Regions from separate parts of the Oceanobacillus sp. FSL W8-0428 genome, predicted to be linked through region 4. Evidence: riboswitches for the same ligand, from Rfam matches in the RefSeq annotation. Region 4 holds a riboswitch; each other region holds the start of a gene.
What was found. Region 4 has a riboswitch for S-adenosylmethionine ahead of MKY30_RS10150 (homocysteine S-methyltransferase family protein). Riboswitches for the same ligand answer to the same signal wherever they lie in the genome.

Region 1: linked by a shared signal. The riboswitch ahead of MKY30_RS17070 (methionine biosynthesis PLP-dependent protein) and the one ahead of MKY30_RS10150 (homocysteine S-methyltransferase family protein) in region 4 are both predicted to bind S-adenosylmethionine.
Region 2: linked by a shared signal. The riboswitch ahead of MKY30_RS15335 (5-methyltetrahydropteroyltriglutamate--homocysteine S-methyltransferase) and the one ahead of MKY30_RS10150 (homocysteine S-methyltransferase family protein) in region 4 are both predicted to bind S-adenosylmethionine.
Region 3: linked by a shared signal. The riboswitch ahead of MKY30_RS14780 (MetQ/NlpA family ABC transporter substrate-binding protein) and the one ahead of MKY30_RS10150 (homocysteine S-methyltransferase family protein) in region 4 are both predicted to bind S-adenosylmethionine.

What each region holds. Positions count from the first base shown of each region.
Region 1 is NZ_JBBORB010000001.1:3,578,690-3,583,625, forward strand. It holds gene dacB (D-alanyl-D-alanine carboxypeptidase/D-alanyl-D-alanine endopeptidase) at 1-716, shown strand, start outside; gene spx (transcriptional regulator Spx) at 960-1,367, shown strand; gene MKY30_RS17070 (methionine biosynthesis PLP-dependent protein) at 1,618-2,724, opposite strand; SAM riboswitch class I at 2,803-2,907, opposite strand; gene MKY30_RS17075 (hypothetical protein) at 3,232-4,083, shown strand; gene MKY30_RS17080 (NAD(P)/FAD-dependent oxidoreductase) at 4,289-4,936, shown strand, end outside.
Region 2 is NZ_JBBORB010000001.1:3,218,223-3,223,158, forward strand. It holds gene MKY30_RS15325 (hypothetical protein) at 1-122, shown strand, start outside; gene MKY30_RS15330 (hypothetical protein) at 409-882, shown strand; SAM riboswitch class I at 997-1,099, shown strand; gene MKY30_RS15335 (5-methyltetrahydropteroyltriglutamate--homocysteine S-methyltransferase) at 1,195-2,310, shown strand; gene MKY30_RS15340 (GNAT family N-acetyltransferase) at 2,516-2,989, shown strand; gene MKY30_RS15345 (GNAT family N-acetyltransferase) at 3,029-3,829, shown strand; gene MKY30_RS15350 (cupin domain-containing protein) at 3,864-4,238, shown strand; gene MKY30_RS15355 (response regulator transcription factor) at 4,241-4,921, shown strand.
Region 3 is NZ_JBBORB010000001.1:3,107,421-3,112,356, reverse strand. It holds gene MKY30_RS14805 (transporter substrate-binding domain-containing protein) at 1-89, opposite strand, end outside; gene MKY30_RS14800 (YhjD/YihY/BrkB family envelope integrity protein) at 279-1,094, opposite strand; gene MKY30_RS14795 (YtxH domain-containing protein) at 1,262-1,558, opposite strand; gene MKY30_RS14790 (low molecular weight protein-tyrosine-phosphatase) at 1,572-2,042, opposite strand; gene MKY30_RS14785 (glutaminase) at 2,233-3,228, opposite strand; SAM riboswitch class I at 3,465-3,575, shown strand; gene MKY30_RS14780 (MetQ/NlpA family ABC transporter substrate-binding protein) at 3,670-4,485, shown strand; gene MKY30_RS14775 (enoyl-CoA hydratase/isomerase family protein) at 4,657-4,936, shown strand, end outside.
Region 4 is NZ_JBBORB010000001.1:2,175,449-2,180,384, reverse strand. It holds gene MKY30_RS10160 (5-methyltetrahydropteroyltriglutamate--homocysteine S-methyltransferase) at 1-117, opposite strand, end outside; gene MKY30_RS10155 (cyclase family protein) at 161-913, opposite strand; gene MKY30_RS10150 (homocysteine S-methyltransferase family protein) at 936-1,988, opposite strand; SAM riboswitch class I at 2,110-2,211, opposite strand; gene MKY30_RS10145 (hypothetical protein) at 2,613-2,918, shown strand; gene MKY30_RS10140 (YitT family protein) at 3,193-4,053, opposite strand; gene MKY30_RS10135 (GNAT family N-acetyltransferase) at 4,534-4,936, opposite strand, start outside.

The DNA.
Region 1 (4,936 bases), 1.4 Mb from region 4:
TATCGGGAAAAATAGGAATCAAAGAGGGAAAGCAAGAAGTATATATGGCGATCAAAGATGTTGAAAATTATATTGCAAAAACAATCCGGCATATTTTTAAAAGCACAGGGATTGTTCTGGAAGGTGAAATAAAAAGAGGAAAGAAAAAAACAGATGCAAAATGTATTTACCGGCAGCAGTCATTGCCATTATCCAGTATTTTAATTCCATTTATGAAGCTGAGCAATAATGGGATAGGTGAGATGCTTACAAAAGAATTAGGGCGTATTATGTATGATGACGGTTCATGGGAATCCGGCATAGCGGCAGTTAAAGAAAATTTAGCTCCGTACCGTATAAATCTGGATACTATCCAATTAAAGGATGGTTCTGGAATTTCAGCTGCTAACTTTATTCCCGCTGAAGAATTAACACATTTACTTTTTGAAATACAGGAGGAAAACTGGTTCCCTGAATTTTTAAAGAGTTTACCGATAGCGGGAGAAGAAGATAAAATGGTCGGCGGTACATTACGGAAGCGGATGAAAGGATTAGAAGTTCGGGCGAAAACAGGAACGATTGAAGGGACCAGCACACTTTCCGGCTACTTAACAAACGTGAATGGAGAGCGGCTTATTTTTTCCGTATTATTTAATCATTTGTTAGATGAGGATAAAGGGAAAGAGCTGGAGGATGAATTAATAGCATTGTTGGCTGTAATAGAAAATTGGTCTTAAGGTAAAGGTATTGATAAATCAGGGGTTTAGGCAAATAACCGGCTTGAAAAATTGTATACTTTATATAAATTAAGCTTCATTTTATGTTTTTTTCATGGCCTTACCATAGTTTTACCACATTTCCATGCTAAAGTTGTAGCTAAGATAGATTAATGAAATGAAAAAAGCTAAAAAAAGTTGTCATTTCAAACATTATCATTTTGATTCTTGTAATGGATATGTCAAATAATAAGGAGAATGGATATGACAGTGCATATTTACGGAGTATCTTGCTCATCTACAAGAAAAGCGAGACAATGGTTTCGCAAACATGGGATTGCATATAAAGAACGTAATATTTTACACCAACCGTTGACTATTGAAGAATTGAAAAATATTTTACAAATGACTGTAGAAGGTACGGATGAGATTCTTTCAACCCGTTCTAAAATTTACAAAGAACTAAATTTGAATGTAGAGGAGCTTCCTTTACAAACCTTACTAAAATTAATCCATAAGTATCCGAGACTGCTGAAAAGTCCGATTCTGGTTGATGAAAAGAGATTCCAGGTCGGTTATCACGAGGAGGATATTCGTCAATTTTTACCTAGGAAAACACGGCAGCTTCAATGGTTACAATGGAAGGTAGATTTAGGATTGATAAAAGGTTAAATAAACCTTAAATAAACCTTAAATATCAGAATATACTATGGAATTGCGTAAGTTTTAAAGCTTTGAATAGAGTATGAAAGAGAATAGGTTTACTTTATAAAGAAAAATACGGGGCAGCCTCATATTGAGGTTGCCTCATTTTTGTAACTTTTTTATCACAATGTAACACTCTTTGCCATTGTGGGTAATTAAATCGTCAGCTCGATTTCCTGGGAGAAGAGCCGGGACTTTTTTGAGTAAAGTTTTGTTTTTATTTTTTTTCGTCATCCTGCAATGCTTGTTCAATATCTGCTATCAAATCCCCGGCATCTTCAATTCCCACCGAGAAACGAAGAAGATCATTACCAATTCCCCGGCTGTTTCTTTCTTCTTCCGGCATATCAGCGTGTGTTTGTGTAGTGGGATAGGTAATAAAGCTTTCTACACCGCCCAGACTTTCGGCAAATACAATTAAGTTTAGATTAGCTAAAAAGGACCTTACCTGATCGGCATCTGCTAAACAAAAAGAAAGCATACCGCCTTTATTAGGATAATAAACCCGGCGGATTGCCGGATGCTTTTGCAAGTAATCCGCAACTTTCTGTGCATTTTCCTCATGACGCTGCATGCGAAGTGCAAGTGTTTTTAACCCTCTGACAAGAAGCCAGCAGTCTGATGCAGATAATGTTGCGCCGGAAGCGTTATGCATTTCAAATATTTTTTCAGACAGAGCTGGACTTTTTGTAACCACAATACCTGCCAGTACATCGTTATGACCGCCGATATATTTTGTTGCGCTATGAACAACAATATCTGCACCCAGTGTAATAGGCTGCTGCAGATAAGGGGTCAAAAATGTATTATCGACAATTAGCAGCAAATTATGTTTTTTTGCCAGTTTTGAGTATTTTTCAATATCTACTTCTTGCAGTAAAGGATTTGTTGGCGTCTCTAAAAATATCGCTTTCGTATTTTCGTTAATACATCGTTCTGTTTTCGAGATATCTTGACATTCATCATAGGTTACAGAAATATTATATGCTTTTTCAAAATGATCAAAAATTCGATAAGTACCACCATAAATATCTTTTGTTGCAATAAGATGATCGCCATGACGAAAAAGGGAGGAGAGGATTAATTGAATAGCAGCCATCCCTGAACTGCAGGCAAAAGAAGCATCCCCTTCTTCCAGTTTTGCAAATCCATCCTCTAATACGGACCTTGTTGGATTTTTGGTACGGGAATAATCATAACCGGTAGAATGACCGATGCCTTGATGCTGATATGCTGTTGACATATAAATAGGCGGATTTATTGCTCCTGTACGTTCATCTGTTTTGTTACCTAGCTGTACTAACGCAGTTTCTAATTTTTTCATCTTTCATTCAGCCTCCTTAGAAATAAAAAAACCTTCTTATTTTAGGAATAAGAAGGGTATAACATCCGTATCATACGCTTCTTATCTTTAAAGGGATAGACCCTTCTGGAATTAGCACCTTGCTATGACAAGCTGGTTGCTGAGACATCATCGGGCCAGTCCCTCCGTCTCTCTGGATAAGAATTAAAATTTTATTCATTTATAATTACGTTTACTGTACAAGAGCCAGGAAAAAAAATCAAGTTTTATTTTGGAGAATATTCAAAAGCAGACTTCAGTCATACCAAGCTTTTACTCTATAGAATAATGAAGAGCAGGAAATAAGAATTCAAAAAAACGCGAAAAGTATTTGAAAAGGTATGAGATGAAGATTACAATAGTAGTGTTAGTATTTATTTGAATAATGTATTGCAAATTAGACACTCAATTAAAAAGATTATGAAGGTCTGAAATAAAAAGGGTGAAAAAGCAACAGTATGAAAATATATTAAAAAAGGAAGAAGATATATGCGTAAAAAAAAGCTATTATTGGTTAACATTTGTATGTTAACAGGATGTATCATTATCGTCGGTATCGGGATTTATAATGAAAATCGCTCCACACAATACCAGATGGAGCTGAATACCCGGGTCGGAGAAGCTGCAAATGGACAAACTGGCGAAAGTGTAGAGCTTTTTACAACTTCATGGGAGAATAAATTGTTATCAAATAATCAGCAAATTTATCAGACTGTCGATTTAAATAATCATCATAATTCTCAAGATGATGAAGTAGAGGTACAGGAAGATACAAACACGGCTCAAGAAACAGAAATTCAGGACGAAGCTTATGCAGTACAAGAAACAGAAGTGAAAAGTGAAACTTATTCAACTTCTGAGGAAGAACCTTCTTCCCAAATAACAAAAGGTGAAAGCAATCAAGCACAAACTGAAGAGAAAGAGCAAAGTAATAATTATTCCAATGAAAGAAACACTGCCGGTGGTGAAGCGAATAATTCAAAGGAAAAAACAGAAGCAGATCGTTATCAAAGCTCATCAGCATCTGGCAGCAAGATACACTCTGATGAAAATAAAAAGCCTTCTGATTCTAGTGGCTCTAAATCCGAAGATACAGAAGATACTGTAAAAGAAAATAATAATCCACCAGAAAATACAGAGGACAATCCAGACAAAGATAGCGACAAAGAAGAAGGCACAGGAGGTAAAGAACCTGAGCCGGGAAAAGATGAAGAAGATTTAGATGAAGAGGACAATGAAGAAGTAAATGAAGATACAGAAGATACTTCTGATCAGGAACCGGATAATGATGAATCTAAAGATGATGACAACAAGAGCGTAGCAACGGTTTACTCTGAGTAAATAATTATATACTATGTTTTTTTTAAATCTGAATATAATCGAAAACAAAAAAAGACAAAAAGAGATTTTTTAAAGAAATTACAATGAATATTAGCCTATTTCAACAAAATTTGATATTATATTAATTGCAGTAACTATTTATATGGATAGTTCGTTATTACATTAAATTTGATTTATGGAAGATAGAAAGGAAGGAAGATGAATTATGAGTAAACCAAAAGTAGTTGTGCTTGGTGCAGGCTATGCCGGATTAGTTGCCACAAGACGTTTAACTCAACAGCTGTCTCCTGAAGAAGCTGAAATTGTTTTAATTAACAAACATAATTATCACTATGAAAGTACATGGTTACATGAGGTTGCAGCGGGTACTATTAACCCGAATCAGGCACGTTTTATGCTTACAGATGTTGTTAACCCTAAGCGTGTCCGTCTAATTTACGATACAGTAACAGAAGTGAAACGCGAAGATAAACGTGTTGTTCTTGAAAACAGCGAAGTAGCTTATGATTATCTTGTATTTGCTTTAGGGTTTGTTTCTAATACATTTGGCATTCCAGGAATGGAAGAGCATGCATATGCGATTACTGACATAGATTCCAGCCGTTTGATCGCTGAACATATCGAATATCAGTTTGCTCAATACTCTTCAAGCGAAGAAAAACGCGATGAACAAATTTCAATCGTAGTCGGCGGTGGTGGTTTTACAGGTATTGAATTCGTTGGGGAACTCGCTGATAAAGTACCCGAGCTATGTAAAAAATATGATATTGACCGCAGTAAAGCAAGAATCATTAATGTAGAAGCTGCGCCATCTATTTTACCTATGTTTGATGAAGATTTGGTTTCTTACGGA
Region 2 (4,936 bases), 1.0 Mb from region 4:
TGGATTCAAGGGTTACTTCATTAGAAGAAAAGGTAGACAAAGTAGATTCTAAATTAGATGTTTTATCAACAGAATTATTATCTACCAGGGCAGACGTGAATATTTTGAAGAAAGCTAAGTGAACATATTTTCCAAATAAAGTAAATTTATTGTTTGATAGAATAATAAATAAATCATAGATTATTTCAAACCATTAGTGTATCTAATATTAGATAGTGCTGTGGTTTTTTGTTGTAGAACAATTAAAGAGTATTCCTGCATAATAATCCTGTAGTAGAGTAACGAACAACTGTATTGTACTTCATTTATGATACAATTGTAAGTAGCCTCATTTGGAACGATTAAAATATTTTTTTAGAAACTTATATATAGTAAAGGTTTATACAAAGGAAGGCGGTCCTATAAATTTTGAACAAGAAAAAAATAGACTATTCCAACCTTATTGCTAATCTGCTTCTTGCCGGCCTCGTAATTGTTAGTGCAGCAGTTATTGTGGCCATCCCCATTATGATAATATATGGCTTATCAAATATCTTAGCAGGCTGGAATCTTATTGAAATACGATTCTTTGATAATATTTTCATTAATATTCTTTATTTTGGCGGCTTGCTTTTTCTTTCTTATCTTGTAGGAATAATTTTTAATCTGTTATATCAGTTTATTCTTAAATTGGCAAAGATGAAAGAAACGAAGAAGGTAATGTTTCTGAGTTATATGGTGCAGCTGCTATGTAGTGTTATTTTTTATAAAAGCTTTATTGAGCCTCTATTTACGAGAATTAATATATCATGGGAAGGAACAGCCATTTTATTCTTCTGCTTGTATTTGTCTGCTTTTGTTATCAGCGAAGATTATAAAATTTTTTCTGATAAAAAAAGCTGACACTATCTTGATTTTAAATCAATTGCAGCAGGATCCCTATATTTTGGGATTACCCTTGACGAATCCAACGCTTCCATGTAAAGTAATCTGTAATTATTCGTATAATTCCATATATTCTTATCCAGAAAGGTGTAGGGACTGGCCCGTTGAAGCCTTAGCAGCAGACACTAATTTGTACTGTGCTAATTCCAGAAGCATTTTTGCTTGAAGATAAGAAGAGATTTTACTATACCAAACCTCTTCTATTTTCAGAAGGGGTTTTTTAATTGGATTATAGAATGAAGATAGCAGGTAGAGAGGAAGGGGTATTCGATGACAATATCAACAGAAACAAAAAATACACGAGCTCCGTTCAGAGCAGATCATGTAGGGAGCTTTCTCCGTCCCCAGCGTTTAAAGGAAGCTCGCGCGCAAAAAGCAAAAGGAGAAATCAGTCCTGAACAATTGCGGCAGATTGAAGATGAGGAAATTATCAAACTGGTAGAGCAGCAGAAGGAAGCCGGTCTTCAATCAGTGACAGATGGCGAGTTTCGCCGTGCCTGGTGGCATTTTGATTTTCTGGAAGGCTTAGATGGTGTAGAAGGTTACACCGCTGAACAAGGTTTACAGTTTACGGGAGTAGAAACCAAAAAGCGGGGTATTAAAGTAACAGGTAAAATTGGTTTCAGTGACCATTATATGCTTGAGCATTATAAATTTCTTCATGGTATTGCCGGAGATGCTGTTGCCAAATTTGCGATTCCAAGTCCGAATATGCTCTTTTTCCGGGCGGATTTTGAAAAGGGTATTTATGAAAGTGATGAAGCAATTATCGATGACCTGGTTACTGCTTATCAAGGAGCCATTCAGGCATTATATGATGAAGGCTGCCGCTACTTACAGCTGGATGATACTTCCTGGGCAACCTTTTTCTCAGAAAAGGGGAGAAACTCTTTGATTGAAAAAGGAAGAGATCCCGAGAAAACAGCGGAATTATGTGCAAGAGCAATTAATGAATCGATTGCAAACAGACCGGATGATATGCTGGTGACGATGCATATTTGCCGGGGAAATTTTCAGTCTACCTATATGTCAAGCGGCGGTTACGAAGCCATGTCAGAAACCATTTTTGGAGGTCTGCAGGTTGATGGACTTTTCCTGGAATTTGATGATGATCGTTCGGGCGGATTTGAACCGCTGCGTCATGTGAACCGCGATGATTTGTATATTGTGCTTGGGCTTATCACTTCTAAATTCAGTGAACTGGAAGATCCAGAGGCTGTTAAAGCAAGAATAGCAGAAGCTGCGGAATATGTACCGTTGAATCAGCTTTGTTTGAGCCCTCAATGCGGGTTTGCTTCCACAGAAGAAGGGAATTTGCTGACTGAGGCGCAGCAATGGGGAAAAATCCGCCATGTTGTTCAAATAGCAGAAGACGTGTGGAAATAAATTTTACTAGAAAAAGGGGATTTGGAGAGGGATCTTTCCGAGTCTCCTTTTTAATGTCATTCTACATATGTTTATAGCGGCGTTTATTTTAAACAGGGAAAGACATTAATATAATTTTTTGATATATTAGAAATGTACAATAAGAATATTCGGCTATTTTTATTCCTTTTTAAATGGATAATATAACTTAATAAGGTGGTATAAAATGGAGATACGCAGTTTAATAAGCTCTGATTATGATGTCTTGGCTCCAAGGATAAATGATTGGTGGGGCGGCCGTGATATGGCAGGTATGCTGCCTAAGTTATTTTTTAATCACTTTAAAAATACAAGCTTTGTTGCAGAAGAAGGTAGTGAAATTATAGGATTTGTAATCGGGTTCCTGTCCCAGGATGAGTTAGATGAAGCCTATATTCATTTTGTTGGTGTCCATCCGGATTACCGGAAGAAAAATATTGGAAAAGTCCTTTATGAAAAATTCTTCGCCAAGGTTAAAATGGCAAATCGAAGTGTCATCCGCTGCATCACTTCACCAGTAAATAAAACGTCAATTGCCTTTCATCAAAGAATGGGATTTGTTATTGAACATGGAGATAAAATAGTAGACGGGGTGTCTGTAAAGGCGAATTATGATGGATTGAATAATGATAGAGTTTTGTTTAAAAAAGATCTGATATAAGTCCTTGTAAAAATGCCTATATTAATTGGAGGAAATTAAATGATACGAAAACTGACAAAAGAGGATCATACAAAAGTAATGGAGCTGATTGAGCCGAAAGCTGCAGAAAACCTGTTTATAATCGGTGATATTGAAGCGTTTGGCTACGATTCTGATGTGCAGGACGTCTGGGGACAATGGGAACAGGATAATCTAATCGCTATTCTCCTGCGCTATCGTGAGAATTACATAATTTATAGCGAAACGGAATATGATCTGAAAGGGTTTGCGGAGATTATTAACAGCTATAAGCAACGATGTAATTTTAGTGGTCTGAAGTATATTGTGGAGCCATTATTACCATATATTGATAAAGTTACCCGTGTACATAGAGAAATGTATTATGCAGCTTGTGAAGAATTAAGCTATACGGTGAATGCAGAACAAATAAAGCAGGTTGAGCATTTGAAGCCGGCTGATTATGAAGAGAATATAAAGATGCTGGCCTCTATACCTGAATTTTCATCCAGTAATATAACAATAGAAACAAGAGAGAATGAGGAGAAAAATAGAACAGGCCGTACCTATTTTATCCGTGATGAAAAAGGTACGATGGCTGCATCTGCATCGACGACTGCTGAGAATTCTCATTCTGCAATGATCGTTGGCGTATGCACACGGCCGGGATATGAACGGCAGGGTTTTGCAACGAAATGTATGGAAAAACTATGTCTTACCTTATTAGAAGAAGGAAAATCACTTTGTCTTTTCTATGACAATCCGGCAGCCGGGAATATTTATAAAAGATTGGGATTTGAGGATATTGGAATGTGGACGATGCTTCGCTATGAGGCGGAATAATTTTTAATTTTATCTAAATAAGGAGATGGCAGCTTTGAAAATTATTTCTTTTGAAAAAGAATTTGGAGCATCTGTAGATACTGAGTCAGCGAAATTTACTGCCAGCCGGATTTTGCTGGATGCCAGTGATATCCGAATGGGATATATGTACCTTGGAAAAGATGATAAAATTCCATTTCACGAGGCTCAGGCAGATCAGTTTTTTATGATTGTAACGGGAGCGGGCTGGGTCTGTGATGGAGATAAGAATAGACTTCCTGTAACCTCTGGAAAAGCGGCTTTTTGGAAAAAGGGAGAATTTCATGCTGCTGGAACGGATTCTCAGATGACTGCGATGGTTATAGAAGGACAGAATTTAAATACGCAAAATATGCCTGTTTTAAAGAATGTTATCAAAAGTGAGTGGTAAACATGAATAAGGAGAAAAGAATTTTAATTATTGAGGATGATCAGGAAATCAGCAAACTGTTGCACGTTATTTTAACAAAAATGGATCTGACGCCAATATCTGCTTATTCGGGTACAGAAGGTCTGCTGCAGCTGAAAAGTAGTACATTTGATTTGATTTTATTAGATTTGATGTTGCCGGGAATAAGCGGAGAAGAATTTATTACACAGGTCAGGGAAGAGAGTACAATCCCCATTATTGTGATTTCCGCAAAAGTCGGTATTGATGATAAAGTTCAACTCTTGAAGATGGGGGCCGATGATTATATAACGAAGCCATTTCACCAGAAAGAAGTAGAGGCCCGCGTGGAAGTGCAACTGCGAAAATCGGTTGTCCAACCCTCCCAAGAAGACGAAAAAGTATGGCGCAATCTGAGAATTTTTCCAGAAAAGCTGTCTGTCACATTGGAGAACAAATCATTGCAGATAACCAATGCGGAGTTTGATATTTTGAGCTTATTAATCGATCATCCAGAGCACGCATTTTCTAAAAGAGAAATATATGAAAAAATTTGGAAAGGCACGTATGTAGGGGATGATAATACTATTAGTGTCCATATTTCCAATCTGCGCAGAAAAATGGCCGGGGTGACCGCCGAAGAGTATATCAAAACAATTTGGGGAGTAGGCTTTATGTTGGTTTAATCCCAATTTGTTTTT
Region 3 (4,936 bases), 930 kb from region 4:
TCTTCGTTGTCGTTATCCCCTTCACTACAAGCAGCCAGTAAAAATACTGTAAGAAGCATAAAACTAAAAACAAATAAGTTCTTCCTCACCACAAAACCTCCCTGTATTATACTTTTTATACAGAAATAGTATAACAAAGAAAGTCTTATATGAAAACATTTTATAATTCTGTATAATAAATTCTAAATCTTATAGTAATACAATTTAACAAATGCACATTTGTTGATTAATTTCTCCCTATAAAAAAGGAAACGGCTAATTATCTGGCCGTTTCCTTTCTAAGCTCTTTTCTGATTTAGAATCGTTGCATTTAAAATGCCGCCGATAATAATAATAATTCCAAATAAATAGAACCAGATTAACAAAATAATAATAGTACCTAAACTGCCATAAGTGGCAGAAAAATTCCCTAAGTTATGCACATAAAAGGAAAATCCCCAGGATACCAGCTGCCAGGCAAGTGTTGCAAATGCTGTACCCCAGACCACCTGTGAAAATTTTAGTCGCCGATTAGGCGCAAGCTTATACAAAAATAGTAACACGATAAAGAAGATAAGAGATGAGACTACCCATCGCAAGGTTCCCCATACCGCTAAAAAAGATTCTGTAAAACCAATCCAGGAAAAAAGATAAGTACCAATCATTTTTCCAAAAACCGGCAGCAATAAAGCTAAAATTATAATTAAAACCATCCCTATTGTAAGCATCATTGCTACAAGCCGTGAAACTATAAACGAGCGGTCTGTCTTAATCCCGTAAGCGTGGTTAAATGCTCTGGTAATTGCATTGACACCATTGGACGCTGCCCATAAGGTTCCAATAATACTGATGGAAAGCAGACCGCCGTTTTGAACAGTTAATGATTGCAAATTTGTTGTAATAAGCCCCATCACTTGCTCAGGTGCGAAGTCTCCAATTGTTTCCAAAATCAAACCCATATCAATCGGCAGGTATGGAATTAGATTAAGTAAGAAAATTAAAAAAGGAAATAAAGACAATATAAAGAAATAAGAAAGCTGAGCTGCCAGTCCAAACACCTCGACTTCTCCATAACGTCTCCAAAAATCCTTGCCTATACCCTGAAGGTTTCGAATGCCGATCCACCTGCCCTTCTTGCTTGGTGAGCTTCCTCTTTAAAACAGCTTGTTCAAAAAAGGAGAAGGGAGATGTTAAAATCTTTATCTCAATACGAAATAAAGGTAACATTTTATTTTTTTACATTCTTATCCTTCCATCAACCCTTACTTTTGAACATCCTGTATTAATCTATTGCTTTACCTGAATATTTATTCGTAACTTTATCTAATGTTTGCTCCACTTGCTCTAAAGCGTTCATAGCATTAGAAGATCCACTTTCAAAAACATGATTCACCTTATCCACTGTTTTTTGCAGGCCTTGAATTGCTTCGGAAGGATTGCTGATATAATAAGATGATGCAGCTTTCATATCTTTTACTTTTCCGCATGCATAACTGCGTGCTTCTTTATCAAATAATGATGCTGCTCCTCCAATAACTGCTCCTGCAACGACACCTAAAATAATTTTACGTTTTCCCATTATTATCTCTCCTTTAATTTAAATGATGCTTTTCTTTTAAAAATTGAAGTAATCCGTAACAGCCATCTGAAACTAACCGATACGTCTGTCCGAAATCTCCTGTGTAATATGGATCAGGAATATCATCTTCTTCTATGTCCTCCACAAACTCCATTAATTTCACAATCGCTGTTCCCTCATGGTGGTTAGACCCGATAAGCGTATTATAATTATTCTGATCCATTGCAACCAGGTAATCAAATTGATTAAAATCATCTGCTGTAAGCAGTCTTGATTCCATTCCATCATAGGAAATGCCCTGCTGGTCAAGTATTTCCTTTGTTCCCGGGTGGGGTGATTGTCCGAGATGCCAATCTCCTGTCCCGCAAGAATCAACCTGCACGCTATCTACCAGCTGCTCTTTCTTTACAAGATCCCTGAATATCGCTTCTGCCATAGGGGAACGGCAAATATTACCTAAACAAACAAATAATACACGTACCAATCGTTTTTCACCCCATTCATCTCGCGTCGACTTAAAAAATAAGCTCTTCCCAATTAACACCCTAAACGGTATACAATAAGTTTAGGGTGTTTTGCTGTAACTCTATTATAAGCAACTTAGACCGATAAGCAAAGAGTTAATTGTAGAAAGTTGTTATCCTGCTTCCATTTTTGTCGAAAAGATACAGCCTTTAAAATACGCTCATATCCCAGCTGTTTGCAATATGACGGAGCAATTTAATTCCTGCAACACTATTTCCCTGCTTATCCAACGCCGGCCCAAACACACCAATACCGCAGCCATCTAAAAATGGCAAATCATTATTACGGACCCTTGGCGGTACAACTGCTAAAATACCGCCAGAAACACCACTTTTTGCTGGAATTCCGACATAGGAGGCAAATTTCCCGGAAGCATCATACATACCACATGTTAACATCAGAGATTTGGCAATTCGAGCTACGTTCTTAGGAATAATTATTTCTTCTGTATCAGGATGAATCCCATCGTTTGAAAGAACCAGGCCAATACGGGCCAAGTCATCGGTTGTAATATTAATAGAGCATTGTTTAAAATAAGTTTCCAATGTTACCCCTAAATCCGATTCCAAATATCCCTCTTCCAGCAAATAATAACCGATAGCTCGATTACGCATCGATGTATCTCGTTCAGAGACATAAACATCTACATCTATTTCAGGTCTGTAGCCAATTATTTTTTCCATTAAGTTAAATAGTGGCTCCAGCTTCTCATCTGATGTATTTCCATTTAATAAAGAAGATACTGTAATCGCTCCTGAATTTACCAAAGGATTAAAAGGGCGCTTCGGATTGTTAATCTGCAAATGCATAATGGAATTAAATGCTTCTCCAGTCGGCTCTACATCTACACGCTGCAAGATATAAGTTATTCCCCTATCAATACATGCAACAATAAAACTTAAAACCTTGGATATACTTTGAATGGAGAAGGAGTGATTTAAATCTCCTGAACGGATCTGCATTCCTCCCTTACCAATAATTGTAATACCTAAAGCATCAGGGTCTGCTTCCTCTAATTTCGGTATGTAATCAGCAACCTTCCCAGTGTCTGTTTGTTTCTTAAAAAAGGTCACCCAATTATCTACATATTCCTGGAGCCACTGTTTATTTTTTTCAGTATTTAAATTTACATATCCTTGTACCATGTATTGACACCCCGCTTCTATTATAATTGTACAGATAAATTTATGAATATCCTTATTTGAACTATACCCCATATAACAATTATTTACCCATTAACATATTTAATATTAATTATTTGTGTCTTAAAAAGAAATAATACTATTTAAAAACAAATAAAATTATAATAATTAAAAAAGTATTGACTTAAATGAGAATTTAGATTAAGTTATTACTTAATAATAAAATTGAATCCATATATCTCTTATCAAGAGTAGCTGAGGGACTGGCCCGTTGAAGCTCGGCAACCTTTTATGTTTATGCATAAAAAGGTGCTAAATCCTGCAAAACGATACGTTTTGGAAGATGAGAGAGGAAATTTGTACATTGGACAAGCCTCTCTTTCTTTAATTCGAAGTAAGAGAGGCTTTCTTTTTTTATTTAAAAACGAATATGAGGTGGAAAACATGAAGAAATTAGCATTATTATTTGTTATTTTATTATCCGGAATACTTGCTGCCTGCGGCAATAACGCGGAAAATGCTGAAGCACTCAGTGAAGATAAGCTTGTTGTCGGTGTTACTGCCGGGCCGCAGGAACAAATTTTAGAAGCTGCTGCAGAGGTAGCTGCAGAAGACGGTCTTGAGATAGAAATAAAAGTATTCTCTGATTATGTACTGCCAAATACAACGTTAGCTGAAGGTGATTTGGATGCAAACAGCTATCAGCATAAACCATTTTTAGATGAATTCAATGAAGACCATGATACAGATTTAGTACCAGTCCGAGAAACTATTTTAAATCCAATGGGGGTTTACTCAGAAACATATGATAATATTGATGATCTCCCTCAAGGCGCAACATTCGGGCTTCCTAATGATCCGTCTAATGGAAGCAGATCTCTATTTATTTTAGAAGAAGCAGGCCTAATTACACTGGATGAAGAAAACAAAGAAACTGCATCTATTCATGATGTTGTTGATAATCCGCTCGAGCTGGAATTTGTAGAATTAGACGCTGCACAGATTCCTAACCAATTAAGTGAAGTAGACGCTGCTGCGATTAATACGAACTTTGCTTTAGGGGCCGGAATCAGTCCAAAAGATGATGCTATCTTATTGGAATCCACAAACTCTCCATATGTAAACTACATTGTGGTCCGTGCGGAGAATCAAGATGATCCAGTCGTAGAAACACTGGTTAATGCTTATCAGTCTGATAAAGTAAAAGCATTTATTGAAGAAGAATTTGAAGGCTCCATTATCCCCGGCTGGGAGGATTAAAATATCTATTAACAACTAGCTGTATGACTCTTACTTCAAGAAAAAAGAAGTTATACCCATTTTAAGCGGGGGATGAAAAATAACTTCCCCCCAAATAAAGTTTCACATTACCTCTATCAATACATATCTGGATACTGACAAAAATAATATTTGCGAAGGGATTTATCTTGTATGTCTAATTATCTTTATATCGAAAGAAATGGCTCCATTGCAACCATTGTCATTAATCGGCCAGAAAAAAAGAACTGCTTCTCTCTGGAGATGTTCCGTCACCTTGAGGATTTATTAGATGAATTAAAAGAAGATCAAACAGTGAAGTTCCTTATCCTTCGAGGTGTTGATGATACTGCGTTTTCTGCCGGCGCAGATATTTCTGAATTTCTGGAAGTCCGCCTTCATGCTGAAAAAGCGAAAGCATATAACGATTTTGCACTTGGGGCTATTGAAAAGC
Region 4 (4,936 bases):
TTCTTTAGAAACAGTTCCTTCTTGAAAATTCTTTCTTGCCTGATGGATACGCTCCGGGCGTAATAAACTTCCTACATGATCTGCGCGAAATGGTGCTTTTACTGCAGTTTTTGTCATTTTATCTCTTCTCCTTTTTTACTTTTTCATATATTATTATTTATTATGGCAAAATTGCAAAGGCGCGGACTGGAAAACCGCTTGCTTTTTCAGGTTTCGGACTAATATTAAAAATTACCGCTCCTTTTGCAGGCAATTGATCCAGATTTGTTAACAGCTCGACCTGAAAGGTATCCTGCTCCAGCACATAATACTCACCGATTAAAGAGCCGTTTTTCTGGGCATCAATTGCCGCATCGGTATCAAATGTTTCATGACCTACTGCTTTAATCTTCCTTTCCTCAAATAAGAATTTTAAAGCATCCAGCCCCCATCCGGGCAGGTGATTATTTCCGTGTTCATCCTTATTCTCGAAAGCCTTTTTGTCGGGCCAGCGTTTACTCCAATCTGTCCGCAATGCTACAAAAGTACCTTCTTCAATTTTCCCATGGAGCTCTTCAAATTCTAAAATATCTTCCACTGTCAAAATATAATCATGGTTTTTCAAAGCTGCTTCTGACTTATCAATTACAACTAGCGAAAGGACAACCTCTTTCAGTTCCAATTCCTCTAAAAAGCGCTGATCACGGACAAAATGAATTGGTGCATCAATATGCGTGCCATATTGTCCTGAAAAACTGAACTGTTGTGCCAAAAACCCATCATCGTGTGTATATAATGTTTCAAACTCAGCATCTTTAAATGCTGAAAAATGAGGAGATTCAGGACCAAATGTATGTGTTAAATCCACCCATTTTTTGGATTTAAGTATTTCTAATGCCTGCAATAATTCATTTTCTTTTATCACCGTCACTATAACCAACCCCCAAAAACATATTTTAAGCTTTTGTTTTATATTCTGTAATATGCTCCTGCAACGTTTCGTCTTCTCCAAATAAGAAATGCTTATGCATATCTGGAGAATATTTCGAATTAATAGTTTCTATTCCTACAGCCTCTGCAACAGCACGCAGCATTGCCGGGGAAGCTCCACAGCATAATCCAATATAACTAACACCGATGCTATGGGCTTTTTTTGCCCATTCTGCCAGTTCATAACGATTATGATAAAGCGGGTCCAGAGAAGTCGGGAATGTTGTTTCTGTCGGTAAATGGCAGCTGCATCCTCCGTCCGGCAGGTTAAAGAAAGTAGGATTTTCTTCTGTTGTCCGATAAGGAATTGGCAGTGCTCCTACATATCCATCCACACTTTCACGGATTTTCTCTAAATATGGCTGCATGGTATCCGGTCCGCGGAAACAGTTCATTCCGACAACCAGTGCTCCGTTATCTTCTAAAATTTTACATGACTCTTCAACTGTGTAACCGTCACGTAAAATATTTTCACCCATTAATCCTAGTGTAATTACTGCCGGTAAATCATATTTTTTTATTTCCTCTAAAGCAATCAGTGCTTCTTCATGATAGTAAAAGGTCTCCCCGTTAATATAGTCAACATCTTCATCCTTACACCATGAAACCATTTCATTAAACATCGCTCTCACTTTATCCTTTGATTCCTGATCCTCTGGATTAAAGATATTTGTATTAGAGATATTTCCAGCAACCAGAGCTTCTTCAACCGGATGCTCTTTTGCCACTTCCTTCGCTAATTTAATCGCATTTCTGTTTAAAGGCTCCAGCAGATCTTCTTTACCAATGATACGCATTTTTTCACGATGCGCGTTATATGTAAATGCCAGCACCACATCAGATCCTGCTTTCATGTAATCACGGTAGACTGCTTTTAATGTCTCTGGATTATCCAGTGCTACCTCCGGCACAAAAGATCCAGCCTGCAGGTATCCTCTACGCTCTAATTCAAATAAATATCCCTCCCCTGCAATTACTGTTCCCTGCTTTAAACGTTCTTCCAAACTTCTTTTCGTCATCTTTAAATTCCTCCTAAACTTATTTACTTGTATTATTTAACTGCCGATAAGCTGTTATTGAATCGAAAAAAACCTCTTCTTATCAGTAAGAAGAGGTTTTTGAGTACGTCATCAATGTCTCCTCTTATCTGCTAGCTAAATGCTACTGGAATTGGCACAGTTCTTTTATAAGTCTGTTGCCGAGGCTTCAAAGGGCCAGTCCCTCCACCTCTCTGGATAAGAAAATGTATTGCTATTTATTTGTTGTAAATAACTATATATGTATTCGAATTCCATGTCAATAAGAAATTTTTAAAATATTTCAGCAAGTTTTACCCTTGCGTTGAATTATTCTATTGAATACTTCATATACTGGATAGACACATTTCATACACATTCGGTTTTCTATTTAGATCAAAGTATATGTTTAACCTTATTAATAAAAGGGGTATATTATTTTTATACAAAAAAATTCATAAATTGTTCAAAAAGTATAGACACGTTTGGAAAATAAGCATATAATACACATTAGTTCTTAAAAAAATTATAAATCATATTGAATTTTCTTATCAATATTGGTATAATTAAATTTTTCACTTCAAAAAATTCAAATCTATAAATATAATATACGGAAGGGGGGCGTAGATGTTGAATAGATATTTGATTATCGCTTTAATGATTGTCAGTTTGCCAATGACACACTTATTCATAGACGCACATCACAGCTACGTTCTCGCCGAACAGGATATACTGGTTGACCATCAGGCTTCACATGACTTAGGATTGGGCAGCGGAAGCGATCAGCCGGATAAATCATTTATAACAAATCCAGCTTTAGTCATTACCTTATTCTTATTGGGCAGTCAATGTTTATTTACAACAGTTGTCAGAGCTGTCCGTACAAAACAGCTGCTGAACCCTGTTTTCTATCAATCCAATTTCGTTGTTTAATCCTCTTTTGAGCAAAATATAAAATTAAAAGAGGAGGCTAATAAAATGATGATTTTTAGATTAATCGTTATCGGATTCTTTTCATTGACTGCATTGTCTGTATTCACTTATCAAGGTGTTGAGGTGTTTCATGCAGTTGCCGATATATTCAGAGCAAGATCATAAATTGTAACCATTTATACGGTAAAGGTTTTTCATCCCATGATACAAAAAAGGGAGTCTATGATATAAATTCATGGACTCCCTTTTTTTGATCTAAATTATTTATACTTTATTAAAAATTCCCTCCACGTACTTCTGTTACATCGTAGACAGTTACAAATGCCGTTGGGTCAACATCTTGAATCGTTTCTTTCATTTTACTTTCTTCCAGACGGGTAATAACACATTTAATTTGCTTAAATTTCTTTTTAGAGTAGCCGCCTTCAACATGCTGCAAAGTACAGCCGCGTTCAAGCCGGTCGCTGATTTCTTTCATCATTTCATCAGCATGCTCCGTAATAATATAAACTGCTTTTGTACTGCTTAATCCTTCTTCAATAATGTGAATGACCTTTGAAGCAATGTAATAAGCAATACCAGACATTAACGCCCCTTTGATTCCAAACACAGTGGATACTACGATAAATACAAATAAATTCAAGAATAAAATTAAGTCACTTGTTCCAAAAGGCAGCTTACGGGATAATAATACAGCCAGCATGTCAATCCCGTCCAGCGCACCCCCATTACGAAGCGCCAGCCCCATGCCAGTTCCAATAATTATCCCGCCTACAGCGGTGACCAGCAATGTATCTCCTTCAATTTCAATAATAGTTGGAATATGATGCATCAGGCTTGTACTTATTGCAAGTGAAGCAATCCCTAAAGTAGAGAGGATTGCAAAATTCTTGCCGATTTGTTTATACCCTAAGTAAATAAACGGAATATTTATAACAGCAATTAAAAGTCCCAATGGTAACCCGGTCCACTCTGACCCTACGATACTTAACCCAGTTACCCCGCCATCAGAAACACTATTCGGTATCAATACTGCTTCCAATCCATACGCTGTAATAAATCCGCCAATAATAATAATTAATCCTCTTGCAAAAAACATGGCTTTTCTTGATTTTTTCGTTTGTGCTTTGCTCATCCAACTTTCCTTTCTTTATATTTATTCTTAACGGCGCATGAAACAACATACCCTGCTTTTAATTTGTGTCAGTTTAGCCCTTATTCCACTGTTTGAATAAAACAGAAAATTGCGTAACTTGATATTTCGATTAAATGTTCTGATTAATATCCTTTCTTAGCTTAGGATTCCTTATTTCACACAAAATAACCATTATAGAACCTGGTTGTTATCAAACTTCCAGATGTTAGCCCGAATTGGAGCCCATGCCGGGACTAGAGTGGTGATTACCTGCCCCACTGCAGAGTTTTTGTAATTACTTACGCCAGGTTTACCACCTATCCCATAAAACCGCCTTATTTGTGCAGCAAGATACTTTTTACTATCTTATACTGCCAAAAAAATTGATTTTTCGACATTATTTATTATACGCTTCTCCACTTCAAACACAAATGATTTGAAGTAAAAAAATGGATAATTCTGCTCAACATATATCCTAAATCAAATTTTTTTCCTAAAAACAAAGCTTACTTTAGTGTAATCCATTTTTTCTTCATAGAATCGATGAGTACTATAGCGCTGCAAACCTGATGATAATGCAACAGATTCAAACTGATACCTCTCTGCCCACTGATGGATATAAGATAAAAGATGTTCTCCATACCCCTTTGAGCGTTTTTGTTTATCAGTCACTAAATCACACACCCAGACAAATCTGCCATAGTACAAGGTAATCATTGGCTTAAATCCTGCCACGGCAATAATTTCTCCCTCTTTATATATAGCGATTAAATGATAACGCTCTACCTTCACCGCTTCTTTTACCAAATCTATATAAGCAGCTTCGTCAAGATGTGTGCGCAGCTGGCACATTACCTTATAAGCTTCCTGCCACTCTTTTTCT